DNA from 2 places in the Clostridium sp. MSTE9 genome. Region 1 is predicted to be linked to the other one. Evidence: riboswitches for the same ligand, from Rfam matches in the RefSeq annotation. Region 1 holds a riboswitch; the other holds the start of a gene.
What was found. Region 1 has a riboswitch for thiamine pyrophosphate ahead of thiD (bifunctional hydroxymethylpyrimidine kinase/phosphomethylpyrimidine kinase). Riboswitches for the same ligand answer to the same signal wherever they lie in the genome.

Region 1 (9,753 bases):
TCACGCCGGAAAGCGCCGGAACGCCGTTCTTCAAATACAGCGTGCGGGTTCCGTCCGTTACAATGTCGATGGCGCCGGTTACTGCCGTAACGCAGCCAAGGCGCTTCGATACCTCCTGTGCGGTATCGCGCGCGGCCTGCAGTCCACCGCGGCTGTCCTCCTCCGAGACATCCACGCCCTTTGTCCGGGAGTCAAGACCGGCCACAAACCGGACTTCGGAGAGATTCCCGCGCAGCACGCTGATCTTCACTTCTTCCAGAATCCGTCTGGTCGTTCGGTTGCGCAGCTCGGAGGCCCCCGCGCCGACCGGATCAAACACAACGGGGATTCGAGTTTTATTTGCCTGTTTCCCAGCCGCAAGCATCGACTCGATCGTTCTTTCATTCAGCGTGCCGATATTCAGCACCAGCGCGGAGGAAATCGCGGTGATATCCGCCGCTTCGCCGATATCGTCGGCCATGATGGGCGAGGCCCCAATCGCCAGCGTGATGTTGGCGCAGTCATTGACGGTAACATAATTGGTAATGTGGTGAACCAGAGGCTTTTTCGAGCGAACTTTTTCTAAAATTCCGCCGATTTGCTCTAGCCATTTTTTTTGAGTCATGCCATCTCTCCCCTTTCGTTTATTTGCGCTCGGGCATCAGTTCGACGTCGAGCCCTTCGAGAATCCGGTTCATGGTGCGTACGGCGCACATTTTCCCGCACATGGAGCAGCTGTGCTGATCCTCCGGCGGAACACTTTCAAAGTATGTTCTTGCCTTTTCCCCGTCGAGCGCGAGCGCAAAGGTTTCTTCCCAGTCCAGCCGCCTTCTGGCTTCGCTGATGCGGTAATCCGCCTCGCGCGCATGTTTGATTCCTTTGGCGATATCCGCCGCGTGGGCCGCGATTTTTGACGCAATGATCCCCTCCTTCACGTCGGACAGATCGGGCAGGCGCAGGTGTTCTGCAGGAGTGACATAGCAGAGGAAATCCGCTCCGTTTGCTGCAGCAATCGCCCCGCCGATCGCGGAGGTGATATGGTCGTACCCGGGGGCAATATCCGTGACCAGAGGTCCAAGCACATAAAACGGCGCGCCGTGACACAGCCGCTTTTCGAGCTTCATATTGGCGGCAATTTCATCCATCGCCATGTGGCCGGGGCCCTCCACCAGAACCTGTACGCCGCGCTCCCATGCGCGCTTGGTCAGATTCCCAAGCTCCGTCAACTCGGCGATCTGAGAGGCGTCTGTCGCGTCCGCAATGCTGCCAGGGCGCAGGGCGTCGCCAAGGCTGATCGTGACGTCGAATTCGTGCAGAATTTCGAGCAGCTCGTCGTAATGCTCGTAGAACGGGTTTTCGTTCCCGGTCATCTTCATCCACGCGAACAGCAACGAGCCGCCGCGCGAAACGATGTTCATCTGACGCCGCTCCCGCATGAAAATCTCTACGGCGCGGCGATTGAGCCCGGCGTGAATCGTCATGAAATCCACACCCTCTTCCGCGTGGGCGCGCACCACCTTCAGAAAATCCTGCGCCGTAATCTCTTTTAAATCCTTTTCCAGATACCCCACCGCATCGTAAACCGGTACGGTACCGATCATGGCGGGAGAGGTTTCGATCAGCTTTTGCCGGAAGGTATGCGTCTTGCCGTAGTTGCTCAAATCCATGATGGCTTCGGCCCCGAAGCGCTCGGCAAGGCGAACCTTTTCCATCTCGACCCGGTAATCCACACAGTCGCCGGAAACACCGAGGTTTACGTTGATTTTCGTGCGGAGCCCCTTCCCCACGCCGTGCGGATGAAGCACCGTATGCCGCACATTGGCCGGGATGACGACCTGTCCGCCGGCCACCAGCTCCAGCAGCTCCTGCTCCGCGATAGCTTCTTCCTGCGCTACCTGACGCAGTTCTTTTGTGACAATCCCTTTACGGGCAGCGTCCATCTGTGTTTGAAATTCCATTCATTTGCCCTCTCTTTCCTGTAATCCGTTCTGATAAAGATCGTAAAAATGATGCGTGGGGCCGCAGCCCTTACCAATCGCGAGCGAATGACGGATCGCGGTGGTAACGTACGCCTTTGCTTTGCGCACCGCTTCCTCCATGGAACAGCCCAGCGCCAGATTGCAGGCGATGGCAGAGGAATACGTACAGCCCGTGCCGTGTGTGTTTTTGGTCTGGATTCGCGTTTCGCTGAACCGGTAAAAGCGCTCGCCGTCGAACAGGATATCCAGCGCATCGCCGTCGGCGTGGCCGCCTTTTACCAGAACCCCCCTCGCCCCCATGGCGTGGATTTTCTTCGCAGCGCGCTCCATATCCTCCGGCGAGTGAATTGCAAGGCCGGTAATGGTCTCCGCCTCGGGAATATTGGGAGTGAGCAGATCGGCCAGCGGCACGATTTCGTGGATCAGCGTATCCATCGAATCCGGCTGCATCAGGGGGCAGCCGTTTTTGGCCAGCATCACGGGGTCGATCACCACATTGTTCGGGCGGTATTCGCGCAGCTTTTCCGCCACAGCCAGCATGCAGTCGGATTTGGAAAGCATACCGACTTTCACCGCGTCTGTGCCGATGTCCTGAAACACGGCGTCGATCTGCTGTTTGATCATGTCGGGAGAGATGTCCTGCACACCGAGAACTTCGCACGTGTTTTCCGCCACCACGGAGACAATCACGCTCATGCCGAAGGTGCCGTGCGCCGCAAAGGTTTTCAGATCGGCCTGAATTCCCGCGCCGCCGCTGCAATCCGAACCGGCTATGGTCAAAAGCTTTTTCATATGGGTCACCTTTCTTTCCTCAAAACAAAAAGGATGCCGCCGACCATGGCAAGCATCCTTTCGATCGATGTTTTGCTTCCCTACGCCAGTGTTAACTAACAGGTTCAAAGGGTCAGGTTTTAACCTTCTCAACTCCATAGAGTCCCCCCGCAACAGATTCAGTTGTTAAATAAAAAAGTGCTTTCCCTTATGAGGAAAGCACCGATTCATTCGTTCTGCATTTGCTTCCCTGCGCCAGTGTTAACTGACAGGTTCAAAGGGTCAGGTTTTAACCTTCTCAACTCCGTAGAGTCCCCCCGCAATCTATTCGATTACTCATAACTTAGCACGTATTTTCTTTTGTGTCAATACCGAACGAAAAAACACGTTTTGAGATTGGCCTTGTCAGAGCGGTACTCCGGCCGAGGACGCTGCACCATTGCCCAAACCCGATTGCCGTGGTAAACTGAGCTTATTAGAAGCGGAAATTCTGAACCTATACGCAGAGAAATTGGGATTTAGAAAGGGAAAACCGGATGAATATCATAAAAATTGAGGGAATATCAGAATCATATCCTGAACGGATAGATGGTACCCTAGAGTGGTATGCTTGCCAAGAGAGCAAAGATTACTTTTGTGATTTATATGAAGCTGAAGCAATTGTGAAATCGGGAAAAATATTTTCTGGAATGACCTGCCATTTGATTCATTATCCAGAGGGAACGGTTTACAGTCCATTCGAATTGAAAGAAAACGTCTATATCGAGCAGCCGGTTTGGGATGAAGGAAAGCTATCCTTTTTAGGAGTAGATTTTTTCAAACAGAAAATACAGCTGTATCGCTATTTTCCGGAGAATCAGGAACTTGAAATGATCAAAGAACTGCCGTTGGGAATTGTAGAAAATTGTTACAATCTTGCATTAAAAGTCTCGCCCCTTATGCTTTGTCGAGATGCAAACAATAAGATTTTTGAAATTGTCTGGCCAGAAAATAAAAGAATAGAGATAGGACAAACCGAGGATTTATTGTTCCGCGATGGAGAAGACTTATATTTTTCCGAATGGTATGAAGACCCGGAATACCATGAAAATGTAATCATCAGAGATCTGTCTACTGGAAAGATAAAGGAAAAACATTCCGGCTATCTCATTAAGCTGCCCAACGGAGTGTATTGGAAGATTTCATTATAATTTCCAATTTGAAAGGAGGGGATTCGATGCAGTACGGCCCGAATCCTGATGCGATCTACCCCAACGAAGCGATCAAAAGTGTCTGCTTTATTAAGAATGTCATCACCCGTCCCAATATTCTTGTGGGCGACTATACCTACTACGACGACATCCACGGCCCGGAGCGCTTTGAGGAGCACGTCACCCATCATTATGAGTTTCTGGGCGACAAGCTCATCATCGGAAAATTCTGTGCCATCGCCAAGGGCATCGAGTTTGTCATGAATGGCGCCAACCACCGGATGTGCAGCGTTACCACCTATCCATTCAACATCATGGGCAGCGGCTGGGAAAAATCCATGCCCTCTTTGGATGACCTTCCTTTTAAGGGCGACACCATAGTGGGCAACGATGTATGGATCGGACAGAATGTTACGGTGATGCCCGGCGTCCATATCGGTGACGGCGCCATCATTGCCGCAAATTCTGTGGTGGCGAAAGACATCCCCGCCTACTGCATTGCCGGGGGAAATCCCTGCAAGGTTATCAGAAAGCGTTTCGATGACGATCTGACCGAATACCTGCTGCAATTGCAGTGGTGGAACTGGCCCGCCGAAAAGATCTTTGAACATCTGGACATTCTGTGCAGCGCGGATTTGGAGAAAATCCGGACAATAGAAAAGCAGTGAACAGACGGAAAATACACAAAAGCGGAATTGACAGAGGCGCACAGAACCATATCTTCCATCATCCACAAATGCGAAAAAGCACGGGAAAAATTCTCGAACGGTACCTTTCATCACACGCTCCTAAAGAACAGAAGAAAAGAGATGTATATGTCCAAAGCCTTGATTGAAGAAGCTCTCGGCATCGAGGAGTGAAGTCCGATACGATAGCCATCCTGAAAAAGGCAGAGCGAATATACCGCCCTGAATCCGGAAATCATTACTGACAATCCAGGATACCGATTGCGGCAGAATTGCAGCGGAAAATTTTGATTAGGAGATGTCAATATGAAAAATGAAAAACGGGAATTGTCGCTCGAGCAGCGTGAGGAGCTGCTCAAAACCTTAAAGGCCCGCTTTGAGAAAAACAGGAATCGGCATCCGGGTATTGAATGGGATGAAATACAGGCAAAATTGGAAGCCAACGCGGAAAAGCTGTGGTCGCTGAACGAAATGGAAAAAACCAGCGGCGAACCGGATGTTGTGGGGTTCGATCGTTCTACGGGCGAATATCTTTTTTATGATTGTGCGGCGGAAAGCCCAAAGGGCCGCAGAAGCGTCTGCTATGACCGCAAAGGGCTCGAATCGAGGAAAGAACACAGGCCGGAGAATACCGCGGTTGATATGGCGGCTGCTATGGGCATTGAGTTACTGACGGAAGAACAATACCGGGAACTGCAGAAACTGGGAAGCTTTGATACCAAAACGTCAAGCTGGGTGAGAACTCCCTCCGATATCCGGAAATTGGGCGGGGCCCTCTTTTGCGACCGCCGCTACGATACCGTCTTCGTATACCACAACGGGGCGGAATCTTACTATGCCGCCCGGGGCTTTCGAGGCATGCTGAGGGTCTGAATTTGATAAGGATACAAAGGAACGGAGAAGTATAAAAGTATTGTTGACAAAATACTCAGCAAAATAGAAATTTACAGGGGAAGTATATGACATATGAAAAGATGAAGGCCGTACTCCAAGATTACAATTGGGATAATGGGTTTGATGTACCGAAACAAATGCTCCTGGATGAGAATTGCGATTTGGCTTTGGCATTAGAGGTTTTCTATCTTGGGGATGGCTTTGGATACTTTCAGACCTTTGCCCACAATATTGGCGGCACAAAGGAATGGTTTTGCTTTATCAGTGACCTGTATGATGATATTGATAACGGGAAATACAAGAAGTCAGAACACCACTATACAATTCCGCTGTCACAGGTACAACGTTATCAGCTTAGAAAAAACATCCCGGAAGTATTTTTGACAGACATATAAATCCCGGTTTAAGGAGGGCAAAATGATCATTCGTCAAGAACAAAAAAGTGATTCTGAAAAAGTGTATCAGGTGGTTCAGAAAGCGTTTGAGAAAGCGGAACGTTGCGACGGCAACGAGCAGGATTTGGTTGTTGCGCTGCGAAAAAGCGCGGCATACGTACCGGAGCTCTCTTTGGTCGCCGAAGAAAACGGTGAGGTTGTTGCGCATATTCTATTTACCAAAATCCGCATAGGCGATCAAACGGAACTGGCTTTGGCGCCGCTTTCCGTTTTGCCGGAATATCAGCGCCAGGGGATCGGAACAGCACTCATGGCTCGTGGGCATCAAATTGCCGCTCAGATGGGCTACGGATTTTCGGTAGTTCTGGGCAGCGAAGAGTATTATCCGAAAGCAGGATATGTACCGGCAGAACAATACGGCATCCAGGCGCCGTTTGATGTTCCAAGTAAGAATTATATGGCGCTTGACCTGCAGGGTAAGCCGCGTAAACTGAACGGTACCGTGGCGTATGCCAGGGAATTTTTTGAGGTATAGCGAGAAAATGGTGAGCGTATTGACCCAAGGCACAAAGAGTTGACAGTAGGAACAGAGACAATAAAATATGATCAAAGGGGGAATCATCTTGAAAACGATCGGACTGATTGGCGGGATGAGCTGGGAAAGCACGGTTACTTATTATCAGGTCATCAATGAAATCGTAAACCAAGAGTTGGGCGGACTGCATTCCGCAAAAATCCTGCTGTACAGTGTGGATTTTGCAGAAATCGAAAAGTGCCAGGCGGACGGTGATTGGGATAAAAGCGCGGATATTCTCTCTGCGGCGGCCCGGAACCTGGAAAAAGCCGGAGCAGACTTTATTGTGATCTGCACCAATACCATGCACAAGGTAGCGCCCCAGGTTCAAAGCAAAATCGGCATCCCGATCCTACATATCGCCGAAGCGACAGCGGATGAATTAAAGCGCTGCAACATTACAACGGTCGCATTGCTTGGAACCAAATATACCATGACACAGGATTTTTATAAGGAAAAGCTGACGCGTGCGGGAATTACTGTTCTGATCCCGGATGAACAGGAAATTGAAACGGTAAACAATATCATTTATAAGGAATTATGTTTGGGGATCATTTCGGAAATTTCAAAGGAAAAGTATCGGGATATCATCAGGGCTCTTGCCAGGCGCGGCGCTGAAGGAGTTATTCTCGGCTGTACGGAAATCGGGATGCTGATTCGGCAGCAGGATACCGACCTGCCTGTTTTTGATACGACCAGAATTCACGCGTCAAAAGCCGCCATGCTGTCCATCGAAAGATAATTTTTTCAATTTCTCAGCGGGGCTTATGGCCCTCTGCACAGAAAAAGCCTGCCAACAGCACAAGACCGTTGGCGGGCTTTTGGAATGCAAAGAAAAATCAGAATTCGGGCAGAGTAATGATAATTTCTTCCGACAGGCTCACCGGGCCGCCCATGCGGCAGCGGATAACCTTGCCGTTTTCGATTGCGGCGGCAGCTTCGATCACGCCGCCGGGCTGGTGCAGGCTGAAACGATGCTCGCCGTCACCCTGCTGCAAAGCCAGAAACACCGCAACCGCCATGGAACCGCTGCCGCAGCTGCTCTCCCAGATCAGGGAATCTGTGTCACACACATACACAACGGGCACCATGTTTTCTCCGTTCAGGAAAAGGATTCCGTAGGCGCTGGCGGGTGCGGCCGCCTGAACTGCCGCAAGCAGTTCCCGGACAAACGCCTCCCCTTTGGCTTCTCCGGGAACGATGGTATGTACAATTCCGTCAAAGCAAACGGCATTGTATTCCTGACCGTCAAACGGAATCTGAATCGTTCCAACAGGCAGCGGCATTTCCGTTTCGCACCGGCCGCCCTCCCGGTCAATCTGCACGGTGAGGGGCTGTTCGGCGCCGCTGACCTCTACAATTACGGTATCGGGGGTCCCAGGAAGCTGCGTGCTGAGCAAATACCCGAAGCTGCGGGTAGCGTTGCCGCAGAACTCGCCGCCCATCATCTGAATGCGGCCCTGTGCGCCCATGCGCGGCGGTACCTGAAAAGCCACCTGTTCTGCATGGTACTCTTCCATGGACAGCAGCTTTGCCGCAACGGGGGCATACTGCTCCGGCGGCACATCGCCCAGTACAAAAATAGTGATATTGCCCGCGGGATCGGCTACTCTGATCGAAAACTTCACTCGAAAGCTCCTTTCCTGCATACCGGCAGTTCTCCGGTATGATGTTCTGCCCTTACAGCAATTTCCTAAGAATCGTGCGGAATAAATTTTGTTCTCTCCCCGCCTTCGGCGGGGAGAGAACACTCTACTTTCCGACTTTGATTTGAATTTGCTATAGCATACCATGTGTGCGTCTTTTTTCCGTTTAAATTGTCGTGTCCGCCAGCTCCAGCGGCAGGTACAGCTCATAGGCCCCCGGAAGGTGCCCCATGTATTTTTCGGCGTTCGCACAGCACGCTTCAAAGCCCTCCGGAATCACGTCGGTGAACTCTTCGGGATAGTTTTTGATCAGGATCGCCTTAATCCGCTCCAGAATGCCCAAAGACATGGGCGAAGCCAGCATCTGCGCATGTCGTTCTGCCTCTGCGAGCAGGGGCTTCGAGTCCTTAAAGTTCCCTTCGGCGGCGTACAGCAGCGCGCAGTAGGATTTGGTGATGCCGCGCCCTACCAGGATGTTGGAGGCATCGTACAGCTTATTCGAGGTAAAGAAACGGTCAGCCGCCTGCTCCTTCTTACCCAACGCAAGCAGCGCGCGCGCCTGATTGGAATAGAATGTGGGATTTTTGGGGTATTTGCGGTCGCTGCAGATTTCCAGCGCACGGTCGTAATATTCCAGCGAGCGCTCAAAATTCTGCTGCTTGCGCTCCACCTCGCCCAGGTAATTGTAGCAGGCCGCAAGATTCAGCACGTAGTTCTGGGCATCCAGCGATGCGGATTCAAACCGGTTGATGGCCTGATTCAGCTGCTCGCGGCTTTCATCGTAGCGGCCGCACATCAGCAGGTACAGCCCGTACAGCCGGCATTCGATCGCGTAATCGATCCCAAGGCGGTTCTCCTTCGCGATCTCCATGCTCTTCTGAATGTTTTCGCACATCAGCCCGGTATCCCCCACCTGAATCCCGTAGAAGGTCAGCTGGCGCAGGCAGGCAATATGCATTTGCGGGTGTTCCTCCAGGTATTCGGCATGGCTCAGGCTGCGGTGAATCGCGTCGAGCCCCTTTTTGTACTGTCCCTGCGAAATACAGTATTTGCCGATCACAAGATACAGCCACGTTTCCATCTCGGCAAAATCCAGCGCGTTCGGCTGGTAGTTATACAGACGAACCAGCTCCGCCGTCAGCTCGTCAAAATACTTGGTCAGCTGCTTCGGCGCCTTTAGTGCCGAATCCTTTTGTAATTGCAGAATCGGATACAGCTCATAATTAAAGCGGGAATAATCCGAAAGGCTCAAAATCTTATACTGCAGCACCTTGGCGTCGTTGCCCGCCTGCGCGTAATGATAGATCACCCGCTGATACCAGCTGTTGTTATGAACCAGTTCGGCCGCCTGCTCGTAATAATTGGCGACGCGGGCGTGCAGCAGCCTGCGCTTGGAGGGTGAGAGCTGCGAATGGACGAAATCCTGCATCTTCGCGTGGCGGAACTGGAAGCGGATCTGCCCGTCCGACACCTTTTCCCGGATCAGGCTGCGCTGCTTGAGATCATCCGTCAATTCTATGATCTCTAAGGTGTTGCGATTGAAGATATATTCGACGATATCGAGCGTGATGGACTCGGGGCAGACCGAGATGGTGTCGAGCAGCTGCCGCGAATCGGTGGAAAGCTCCTCCAGCCGGGC
Region 2 (9,753 bases), on a different contig from region 1:
TGCCGGGGCGGGTTGATTGCCTGTTCCATATGAACTTTTTACCCGAGGGTGAAGAACAAATTTTTAGCGGGTACCCCCCGCATGGGATTTCCGCTTGCGCGGGCCTGCCCCTCATGCCGGCGCGGGCACTACCTTTCGTGAAAGGACGAAAGGTAGCAAAGGCCTTCCAAAGGACACCTTTGGAATCCGTTCGGGGAACAAGTTCCGGAATGCAACGCCGAAAGCTACTGAAAAGGCGCTCCAATGAAAATGCCCACTCTCCTAGCAACAGAAAATCAAAAGCTTAGCGCTTCGTCCGTCGGCGGGCATTTTCAGAGCGCTCTCGTTAGCTCGCAGTTCTGGGGAATGCGGCTTCGCCGCATTTTTTTGTTGGCTTGAGAGCACTTTCCGTACCAGTTGCAGACGTGAAAGCTTTCCTTACGCACTCGCTTCACGCGCAGGCCGTGCCTGTGCGTGGAACAGAACCAGAGCGGGAGCCTCTCCCAGTTTCCAAAGGCAGAGCCTTTGGTCGTTGAGAGGGGGTTCCAAGGGGGAGAGAATCGAAACTCTCCCCTTTGGCGAGCCTTTGCTTACTTTCGCCTCGCTGCGAAAGTAAGTGCCCGCCCCGGCATGAGGGGCAAACCCTGCGCCAGCAGAAACCCACGCGGGGGCACCCGCAAAAATAAATCCTCTCTCTCAAAACAAACCGTAAAAACGAATCTTCCACACCAGCAAAAAACTGCGGTGAAACCTCACAAAGAAAAACCCACTCTTTCAGGCCAACACCGATAAAAAAAGAAAAGCCCCGCTCCAATCCAAGAGCAGGGCTGAAAAAATCACTTATACATTAAAGCGGAACAGCACCACGTCGCCGTCCTTCATCACATACTCCTTGCCTTCGGAACGGACAAGGCCCTTTTCTTTCGCGGCCGCCATCGTGCCGCAGGCCATCAGATCGTCGTAGGCAACAACCTCCGCGCGGATAAAGCCGCGCTCAAAATCGGTGTGGATTTTACCGGCAGCCTGGGGAGCCTTCGTCCCCTCTTTGATCGTCCAGGCGCGCACCTCCTGCGGGCCCGCGGTCAGGTACGAAATTAGGCCGAGCAGAGTGTAGCACTCGCGGATCAGACGGTCAAGACCGGATTCCGAAAGGCCCATGTCCTCCAGGAACATCTGCTTTTCCTCCGGCTCCATGCCGGAAATTTCGGCTTCCACCTCCGCACAGATCGGCAGAACGCCTGCATTCTCCTGCCTGGCCAGCTTCTCGATCACAGCAAAATACGGATTATTCTCCACGCCGCCCTTAAAATCGGCGTCGCTCATGTTGGCCGCGTAAATGACCAGCTTGTTCGTCAGCAAAGACACCGTAGCCAAAAGCTCCGCTTCTTCCTCGGTGCATTCCACGCTGCGTGCGGTATGGCCCGCGTCCAGCTCGGCGCGCACGCGCTCAAAGAACTCGCATTCCGTCTGGTATTTCTTGTCCGCCTTGAGCATCTTGCGGGTTTTGTCCAGCCGGCGGTCGAGCACCTCCATGTCAGAGAGGATCAGCTCCAGATTGATCGTCTCCACGTCGCGCGCGGGGTCTACGCTGCCGTCGACATGAATGATATCGTCGTCCTCAAAGCAGCGGACAACGTGAACGATCGCGTCCACCTCGCGGATATTCGCCAAAAACTGGTTGCCCAGGCCCTCCCCCTTAGAGGCGCCGCGCACCAGACCCGCAATATCGACAAACTCGATCGTGGCGGGGGTGTATTTTTCGGGGTGGTACATCTCGGCCAGCTTGTCCAGACGCTTGTCCGGCACGGCCACCACACCGACGTTCGGTTCTATAGTGCAAAAAGGATAGTTGGCGGACTGCGCCCCGGCGTTGGTAATGGCATTGAACAGCGTGCTCTTTCCAACGTTAGGCAGCCCGACGATTCCCAGCTTCATTTCACTCATCAACCTCTTTCTCTCGCATAAAACATTTAACTCTTATTATATTCTTTTTCCGCGATACGCGCAAGGCTCTTTCAGCCAATCAGCCCCAGCCGCTCCAGCAGCCACGCAAAAGCGTAGATCACCGGCTGATGCGCAATGTAAATCACCAGCGCCCAGCGGCCCATCTGCGAAAAGAACGGAACACGGCTGCGGTACATCCATTTCGGGGCCAATCCCGCGGCCACCGGCCTGCCCACCATGGTTCCCGCAAGAAACACAAAGCCCCAGGGCAAAAGCGGAAAATAATCCGACGATGAGAACGAGGAATCATAAAAGCCCAGCGGGAACAGCCACTTCACATGGTAAATCGCCTCCGGCAGAGGAATCACCGAAACCGGGCCGAACCCCAAATAACCCGACGGGATGGGCCGTGTGAAGAAATAAAGAACAAAGCACAGCAGAACCAGCAGCCACGAAAAGGGGATTTTTTTCTGATATTGTCCCAAAAGGCCGTACAGGATCATGCACACTGCCAGAAAATGCAGAATGCCGAACCAGATGGCATACTGGGGCGTGACGAGGACGGTGACAAGCGTAACCACAAGCGCGACCGCAAACAGCCGCAATCCCCGCCGCAGATTCGATCGCGAAAGCAGAGAAGAGATTCCCGAAATAAAAATAAACAGCGCCGCAAAAAATGGCTCCGCCGGGGTAAAAAAGCGGAATAGCACCATCATCCATGAAATCTGGTACAGAAAGGCAAAGGTGTAAAACGCGTGGTAAAAGACCATGCAGAACACGGCAAAACCGCGCAGCTCGTCCATCAGGTGAAGCCGGGGGCGCGTAGCTGCCGCCGGGGACTGTGTGCTTTCGTTCAAGTTGATTCCTCCCGCCGAATCCCAAAAGTGGTTGTCAATATACAAAATCTGCCGGATTTTTGCGGGAACATAAGCAAAATTACCGCTTCAAACCAGAGCCGTACCGTGTTATACTAGACTCAGGCAGATTTGCCCTGAATTGTCCGGTGCGTCAGTCCGCGCCGGTATCCAAAGATATCATTTTATTTTATTATATCGAAGGAAAGGAAGAATTACAATGAATGAACTGAAAATTGGACAGACGATTTCCCAGGATTATACCGTTACCTCCGCCGATCTGGCCTCCAAACTCGGCAGCGGCAGCGTAGACGTGCTTGCCACGCCCCGGCTGGTTGCGCTGATGGAAGGCGTTTGCGCCCGGATGCTGAACACCTATCTGCCGGAGGGGATCACCTCGGTAGGTTCCGAAGTGCATATCAAGCATCTGGCGCCCACGGTTGAGGGTGTTACCATCCACCTGACGGCAAAGCTGATCGAAAGCGACGGCCGCAAATTCACCTTTGAGGTAGAGGCATCTGACAATGTGGGCCTGATTTCTACCTGCACGCATGAGCGCGCCAGCATCAAGCGTGAGAATTATCTGAAAAGAGTAGCGGAACGCGCCAAGCAATAAACCTCTGACGAAAGGAACTCCCGATGAAACCTGTTTACCCCATCGTTTTATTTGATCTGGACGGCACCCTGACCGAATCCGGCCCGGGCATCCTGAGCTGTGTAAAGGAAACCATGCAGCGCCTGGGGGTGCCAGAGCCGCCGCCGGAGATTCTGCGCACCTTTATTGGCCCGCCGCTGTTTCAAAGCTTTTCGCAGACCTGCGGCCTGCCGGACGACGTGAGCGACCGGGCGGTGAAGCTGTACCGCAGCCTTTACGAAACCGATGGCCTTTACAAAAACTCGGTGTACCCGCATACCTTCGAGCTGCTTTCCGCTCTGCGGGGCGCGGGAGCAAAGCTCTGCATCGCCACCTCGAAGCCCCTGCCGCAGGCAAACCGCGTGGCAGAAATCTTTAAGCTGGCCCCGCTGGTAGATTTTGTCGCGGGCCCCGCCGGCAGCGAGGAGCGCGCCAGCTCAAAGGCAGAGCTGATCACCTCGTGCGTGGAGCGGTTCTCGGCCAAACCGCAGAACGCGGTGATGATCGGCGACACGAAGTTCGACGCCGAAGGCGCACGCCTGGCAGGCACGGATTTTATCGGGATGCTGCACGGCTACGGCACCCGCGAAGAGATGCAGGAGCAATTTTCCGGCGCGCGGTTCGCCGCGGATTTTATAGAGCTGGAACGCTTGCTCTTGACAAACTGAGCGGATACGGATATAGTGATATTGGAACTGAATACGGGGCGCTGCGTATACGCGGCTGAGATGAGGCGGATTGACGCCTATGTCCCTTTGACCTGATCTGGATAATGCCAGCGTAGGAAACTTTTGCAGCACAGCAAGACGCATTGTGGTATTACCCGCAATGCGTCTTTTTGCGTGCGGCATGTTTTTCAGGAAAGATCGCAGTTCACACTTTCGGTTTCCGCTACCGGAACAGCGGACGCGCCTGAAACGATCCTCCTTCACTGTTTTGATGGAAGATCCGGTATCAATCGGCGCGAGGAAGGATCTTTTATGAAAAAAAACAACACCATCATTCTGGTGGAATGTGCGCTGATGATCGCGCTCTCCACTGTTCTGAGCATGATCAAGGTATTCGAGCTGCCGCAGGGCGGTTCGATCACCCTGGCCAGCATGGCGCCCCTGGTACTGGTTTCTTACCGCCACGGGGTCAAATGGGGCCTCGGCACCGCTTTTGTTCACAGCCTGCTGCAGATGCTGCTGCAGTTCAACGCCCCGCCCGCAAAAACGCTTACCGCGTTCGCTTTGGTGGTACTGCTCGACTATGTGCTGGCCTTTACCGTGCTGGGCAGCGCGGCGTTCTGGGGCAAGCCGATCCGCAACCGTTCGGCCAGCATCGCATTCGGCGCGGCGATCGCCGTATTCCTGCGCTTTCTGTGCAGCTTTGCCTCCGGCATCCTGATCTGGGGCGAGTATGCGCCCGAGGGAACGCCTGTGTGGCTGTATTCTCTGATTTATAACGGAAGCTATATGCTGCCCGAACTCGTGATCACCTCTGTCGTCACCATCGCGCTGGTCAAGGTGCTCGACCGCACCGGAAACCGCTCCGCTCACGCGGCATAAGCGCTCTTACCAAAGGCCGGAGGGCTTGTTTGGAGAAGTCGCCAAAGTTGGGACAGACCTGTCAACAAATGCGGGGGCTTGTCATAAAATACATTAGGTGAGCCGAACGCCTTCTTCCATTTCATGTTCCTCCTATTTCAAATATAGTTCACCGTACAGAGGCAAAAAGGGGAAAACCGCAGTGCGGTTTTCCCTTCGTTTTTTGATACATATCAGCCGCCGAAACCTGTGTAAGGCAAGGCACATATCGCTTTCCCGGCAAGCCTGAGTTACAGGCCCAGCTCCTCGGGCTGCACCATGCCGGTCTGAATCGCACGGTCGCGCAGGAAAATATACAGCTCTGCAAGCGTTGCGTAATAATACGGCATAATCAGAGCCAAACCCAATGTAACCACAATATTCGTTAAGAATATGGGCGCAGAAGCCATCTCCAGAACGATCGACACAGCGATCGGGATTAAAAACCAGCCGATAAAGGAAAGGGACAGCACAAGGATCGCACCCTTTTCCCCATCGGTCATCAGGCGGCTGATCTGCCGTACCCGCCGGCCCGAAAGCCGGGGATTGTCAGACAGCAGAAACGGAACCATGATGTACTGCAGCGCCTTGTAAATGCCGGGGATAATCAGCAGCAGTGTCCACAGGCCGATGAACAGGTTGGTCACAAAGCTGGTGAGCACCACGTTGCCATACCCGTTCCGAAAGCCCAAAAACACATCGGAAAACTGCCCCGCGTCAAACCGGTTGCGTACAAAAAAGCCGTACACTCCCACAATCAGCGGAAAAAGAATAAAGATATTCAGCAGCAAGAAACCCAGATTATACCCCATGAACACGCCGGGCGCAACCTCAGGCACACCATTCTCCAGTCCGGAGATCCACTTATCGTTGACCTCACCGTAACCGGTAATCCATTCTATCAGCGAGGGTGCGATCATAATCACGGCAGAAACCAGGAATGCCATCCAATACTTTCCGCCCCGGATTGCCGCTTTCGCATTGCTCTTCACAATCTCTCTGCTCCACATTTTCTAGTAAGACCCCTTTCACTCTTTTCTGTATCATACGATACAGCCCTTGGCCACTATGCCTAAACGCGGCCACAGTGCCTATCATAAATTTTCCATTGAAAGGCAGGGCCAGCCTGTCAGCCCTTGCGCGCCCGGCGCTCTGCCATGCTTGAATTTTATGCTTCTGCCATTCGGCGGCGCCTAACACCGCCACAGCTTCCTTCCTTAAGATAGCAATCTTCTGTTTCCCTGGCGGCCAACCGCCGCTCTTTCATGGTATGATTCTTCTGCCCAAATTGCAACAATAAGGGATCAGGCGATCGGTGTTGTCCGACTCTGCCTGATCCCTTGTTACCGATACTGTACTGCGTTATTAATTAGATTGTTCTGCCCGGATTAATCGGCGTATTTGTCCTCTTCGCTCCAGGAATACATCTTGCGCAGCTCTTTACCAACGGATTCCAGCTGATGCTCGGACTCAATGCGGCGCATCGCGCCAAAGTGCGCACGGCCATTCTTATTCTCCGCGATCCATTTGCCAGCAAAGGTGCCGTCCTGAATCTCAGAAAGGATCTGTTTCATTTCTTTCTTCGTGTCGTCCGTAATCAGGCGCTTGCCGGATTCGTAATCGCCGAACTCCGCGGTATCAGAAATGGAGTATCTCATCAGCTCAAAACCGCCCTTGTAGATCAGATCGACGATCAGCTTCATCTCGTGAATGCACTCAAAGTATGCGTTTTCAGGAGCATAGCCCGCTTCTACCAGCGTTTCAAAGCCGGCCTTCATCAGAGCGCAGACGCCGCCGCACAGAACCACCTGCTCGCCGAACAGGTCTGTTTCAGTTTCCACACGGAAGGTGGTCTCCATCACAGCCGCACGCGCGCCGCCGATGCCCGCACCGTAAGCCAATGCTACATCAAGCGCATGGCCGGTGTAATCCTGCTCAACCGCTACGAGGCAGGGAACACCCTTGCCCTCCTGGAATTCGCTGCGAACGGTGTGTCCGGGGCCCTTCGGGGCGATCATGAACACATCCACAAACTTGGGGGGCTTGATCTGACCAAAATGAATGTTGAAGCCATGGGCAAACGCAATGGCCTTGCCATCGGTCAGGTTCGGCTCAATGTCCTTCTTGTACATCTCTGCCTGACGCTCATCGGGGATCAGAATCATGATAATGTCAGCAGCCTTGGTAGCCTCCGGTACGGTTAGAACCTTCAGGCCCGCCTTCTTTGCGCGCTCTGCGCTCTTGCTGCCCTCATAAAGGCCTACTACAACATCGACTCCACTGTCATGCAGGTTCAAAGCATGGGCATGGCCCTGGCTGCCATAGCCAATAATCGCTACGGTTTTCCCCTTGAGTACGTTGATATCGCAATCGGCTTCATAATAAATCTTCGGCATAACATGTTCCTCCTTCAGCAGGTATAAAATTTATAAGACAGAGTTCAAGTTTCGTTTGCCAAGTCCGCTCAAACGCTCTGTTTTCTGGTTACCTGGGGCCCCTGCTCCAGTGCGACTGTGCCCGTGCGGGCGATTTCCTTAATACCGTAGGGCTTCAGCAGCGTCAGCATGGTTTCTATTTTTTCAGCGGTATCCGCAAACTGAATCGTCAGCGAAGTAAGGGATACATCCACCACGCGCGCGTGGAACAGCTCCGCAATCTGAATGATTTCGGGGCGGTACTGCGGCGTGCAGCTCACTTTAATCAGCGCCAGCTCGCAGCTGATGAACGGGCCGGTGTCGTCGAGGCGCTTGACCTTAATGACGGGGATCAGCTTGTTGAGCTGCTTTTCCACCTGTTCCATCACATATTCGTCGCCGTTGACGACGATCGTCATGCGGGAAATGGCGGGGTCCTCCGTCACGCCCACGGCCAGGCTGTCAATGTTGAACGCGCGGCGGGAAAACAGGCCTGAAACCTTAGACAGAACGCCGGGCTGGTTCTCTACCAGAACTGAGAGAGTATATTTCATTTCGGCTCCCTCCCTTTCAAATCGACGGCAAGGTCGGATCAACCTTGCAGACAAGCAGATACGGCTTATTGGATGCCAGCATTTTCCTGGCCAGCTCTTCCGCCTCGGGATTGTTCTCCGCCTGAGCGGATTCGATTCCGTAGGCCCTGGCCAGCGCCACGAAATCGGGGTTACCGTGCAGCTCGGTGGCCATATGCCTTCCCCCGTACTGCTTATCCTGAATCTCGCGCACCATGCCAAGGTGCTCGTTGACCATAACGATGATCTTGACGCCAACGCCGCTCTGCATGATCGTGCCGAGCTCGCACATCGACATCTGGAACGAGCCGTCACCGCAAACCGCCACAACCTGACGGCGGGGCTTTGCCAGCTTTGCGCCGATAGCCGCCGGGATCGAATACCCCATGGTGCCGAGGCCGCCGGACGTTAAAAAGCGCCCTTCCTTTACATTGAAGTTGTTGACGGACCAGATTTGGTTCTGGCCAACATCCGCAACCAGAATCGCGTCGTCTTTCATCATCGAAGAGAGCATGCGCATGAATGAGCGCGGCTCCACATAATCCTGAGAAGGCTCCCCATGCGGTACATCCGCCTGCCGCAGCTCCTGAACCCGGTTCAGCCACTCCTGCGGCGCCGCGTTGCTCACCTTATCTGCCAGGCTGTTCAGCACAAGGCGGATATCTCCAACGATCGGGATATGCGCGGTAATATTCTTGCCGATCTCCGCGGGATCCACATCAATGTGGATGATCTGCGACTTGCTGCCCAGCATTTCGGGGGCGATAATCGCGCGGTCGCCCACTCTGGCGCCGCAGAGAATGACCACATCGGCAGAGAGCAGCGCCTGATTGGCGCTTTTCTTGCCGTGCGAGCCGACCATTCCCAGGTAAGAATCGCTGTCCAGCGGAACCACGCCGATGCCCATCATGGTAGAAACCACAGGGATTCCCGTTTTCTCCACCAGGCCCATCAGCTCTTTTCTGGCGCCCGCCAGCACCACGCCGCCGCCGCAGCAAATCAGCGGCCTCTGCGCTCCGGCAAGCGCCTCGACAGCGCGCTTGATCTGCAGGGCATGTCCCTGCGTGCGGGGCTTATATCCGATAATATCCGCGTGCTGCGGGTATTTGAACTCTTTGATCTGGTTTTGCTGCACGTCTACCGGCACATCGATCAACACCGGGCCCGGGCGGCCTGTGGAAGCAATATGGAACGCCTCCTTAAACACGCGCGGCAGATCGGCAGTGTCCTTTACCAAATAGCTGTGCTTCGTGAACGGCTCGCAGGCGCCGGTAATATCGGCCTCCTGAAACACATCACGGCCGAGCAGCTCGGAACGAACCTGCCCGGTGATGGCGATCAGAGGCACCGAATCCATATAGGCGGTCGCGATGCCCGTAATCAGGTTCGTCGCACCGGGGCCGGAGGTAGCGATACACACCCCGGGCTTTCCGCTCGAACGCGCATAGCCGCTTGCCGCATGACCGGCGTTTTGCTCCTGCCGAACCAGAACGTGCTGGATGGAGGACTGTGATAGCTGATCATAAAAAGGACAGATCGCCGCGCCCGGATAGCCGAACGTTAGGACGACCCCTTCCTGCTCCAGGCATTTCACCATGATTTCCGCTCCGCTGATCATCGTACTCCACCTTCCCACTTGTAATATTGATTTGATACGGATTCTCGATAAAACCAAGAATCGCGATTGTTCTGCGAAATGCCGCTTCAAAAAAAGATAAAATTATCCGGCTCTTTTCCATCCGCCTTCGGAGCGAAAAGAAGCCGCCATCTTAAAAGAGCATTCACTTT

Region 2: another riboswitch for thiamine pyrophosphate. It lies ahead of thiT (energy-coupled thiamine transporter ThiT); the one in region 1 lies ahead of thiD (bifunctional hydroxymethylpyrimidine kinase/phosphomethylpyrimidine kinase).

Annotation. Positions count from the first base shown of each region.
Region 1 covers NZ_AKFU01000046.1:25,109-34,861, reverse strand. Annotated here, with positions in the region: gene thiM (hydroxyethylthiazole kinase) at 1-604, opposite strand, end outside; gene thiC (phosphomethylpyrimidine synthase ThiC) at 624-1,937, opposite strand; gene thiD (bifunctional hydroxymethylpyrimidine kinase/phosphomethylpyrimidine kinase) at 1,938-2,750, opposite strand; TPP riboswitch at 2,810-2,909, opposite strand; TPP riboswitch at 2,959-3,058, opposite strand; gene HMPREF1141_RS13685 (hypothetical protein) at 3,266-3,919, shown strand; gene HMPREF1141_RS13680 (Vat family streptogramin A O-acetyltransferase) at 3,946-4,587, shown strand; gene HMPREF1141_RS13675 (DUF4256 domain-containing protein) at 4,912-5,478, shown strand; gene HMPREF1141_RS13670 (DUF4274 domain-containing protein) at 5,565-5,894, shown strand; gene HMPREF1141_RS13665 (N-acetyltransferase) at 5,917-6,429, shown strand; gene HMPREF1141_RS13660 (aspartate/glutamate racemase family protein) at 6,518-7,210, shown strand; gene HMPREF1141_RS13655 (hypothetical protein) at 7,308-8,096, opposite strand; gene HMPREF1141_RS13650 (AAA family ATPase) at 8,281-9,753, opposite strand, start outside.
Region 2 covers NZ_AKFU01000001.1:18,083-27,835, reverse strand. Annotated here, with positions in the region: gene ychF (redox-regulated ATPase YchF) at 820-1,914, opposite strand; gene HMPREF1141_RS00130 (heparan-alpha-glucosaminide N-acetyltransferase domain-containing protein) at 1,995-2,780, opposite strand; gene HMPREF1141_RS00125 (thioesterase family protein) at 2,998-3,393, shown strand; gene HMPREF1141_RS00120 (HAD hydrolase-like protein) at 3,417-4,079, shown strand; TPP riboswitch at 4,104-4,215, shown strand; gene thiT (energy-coupled thiamine transporter ThiT) at 4,392-4,961, shown strand; gene HMPREF1141_RS00110 (DUF975 family protein) at 5,231-5,989, opposite strand; gene ilvC (ketol-acid reductoisomerase) at 6,368-7,375, opposite strand; gene ilvN (acetolactate synthase small subunit) at 7,444-7,947, opposite strand; gene ilvB (biosynthetic-type acetolactate synthase large subunit) at 7,964-9,583, opposite strand.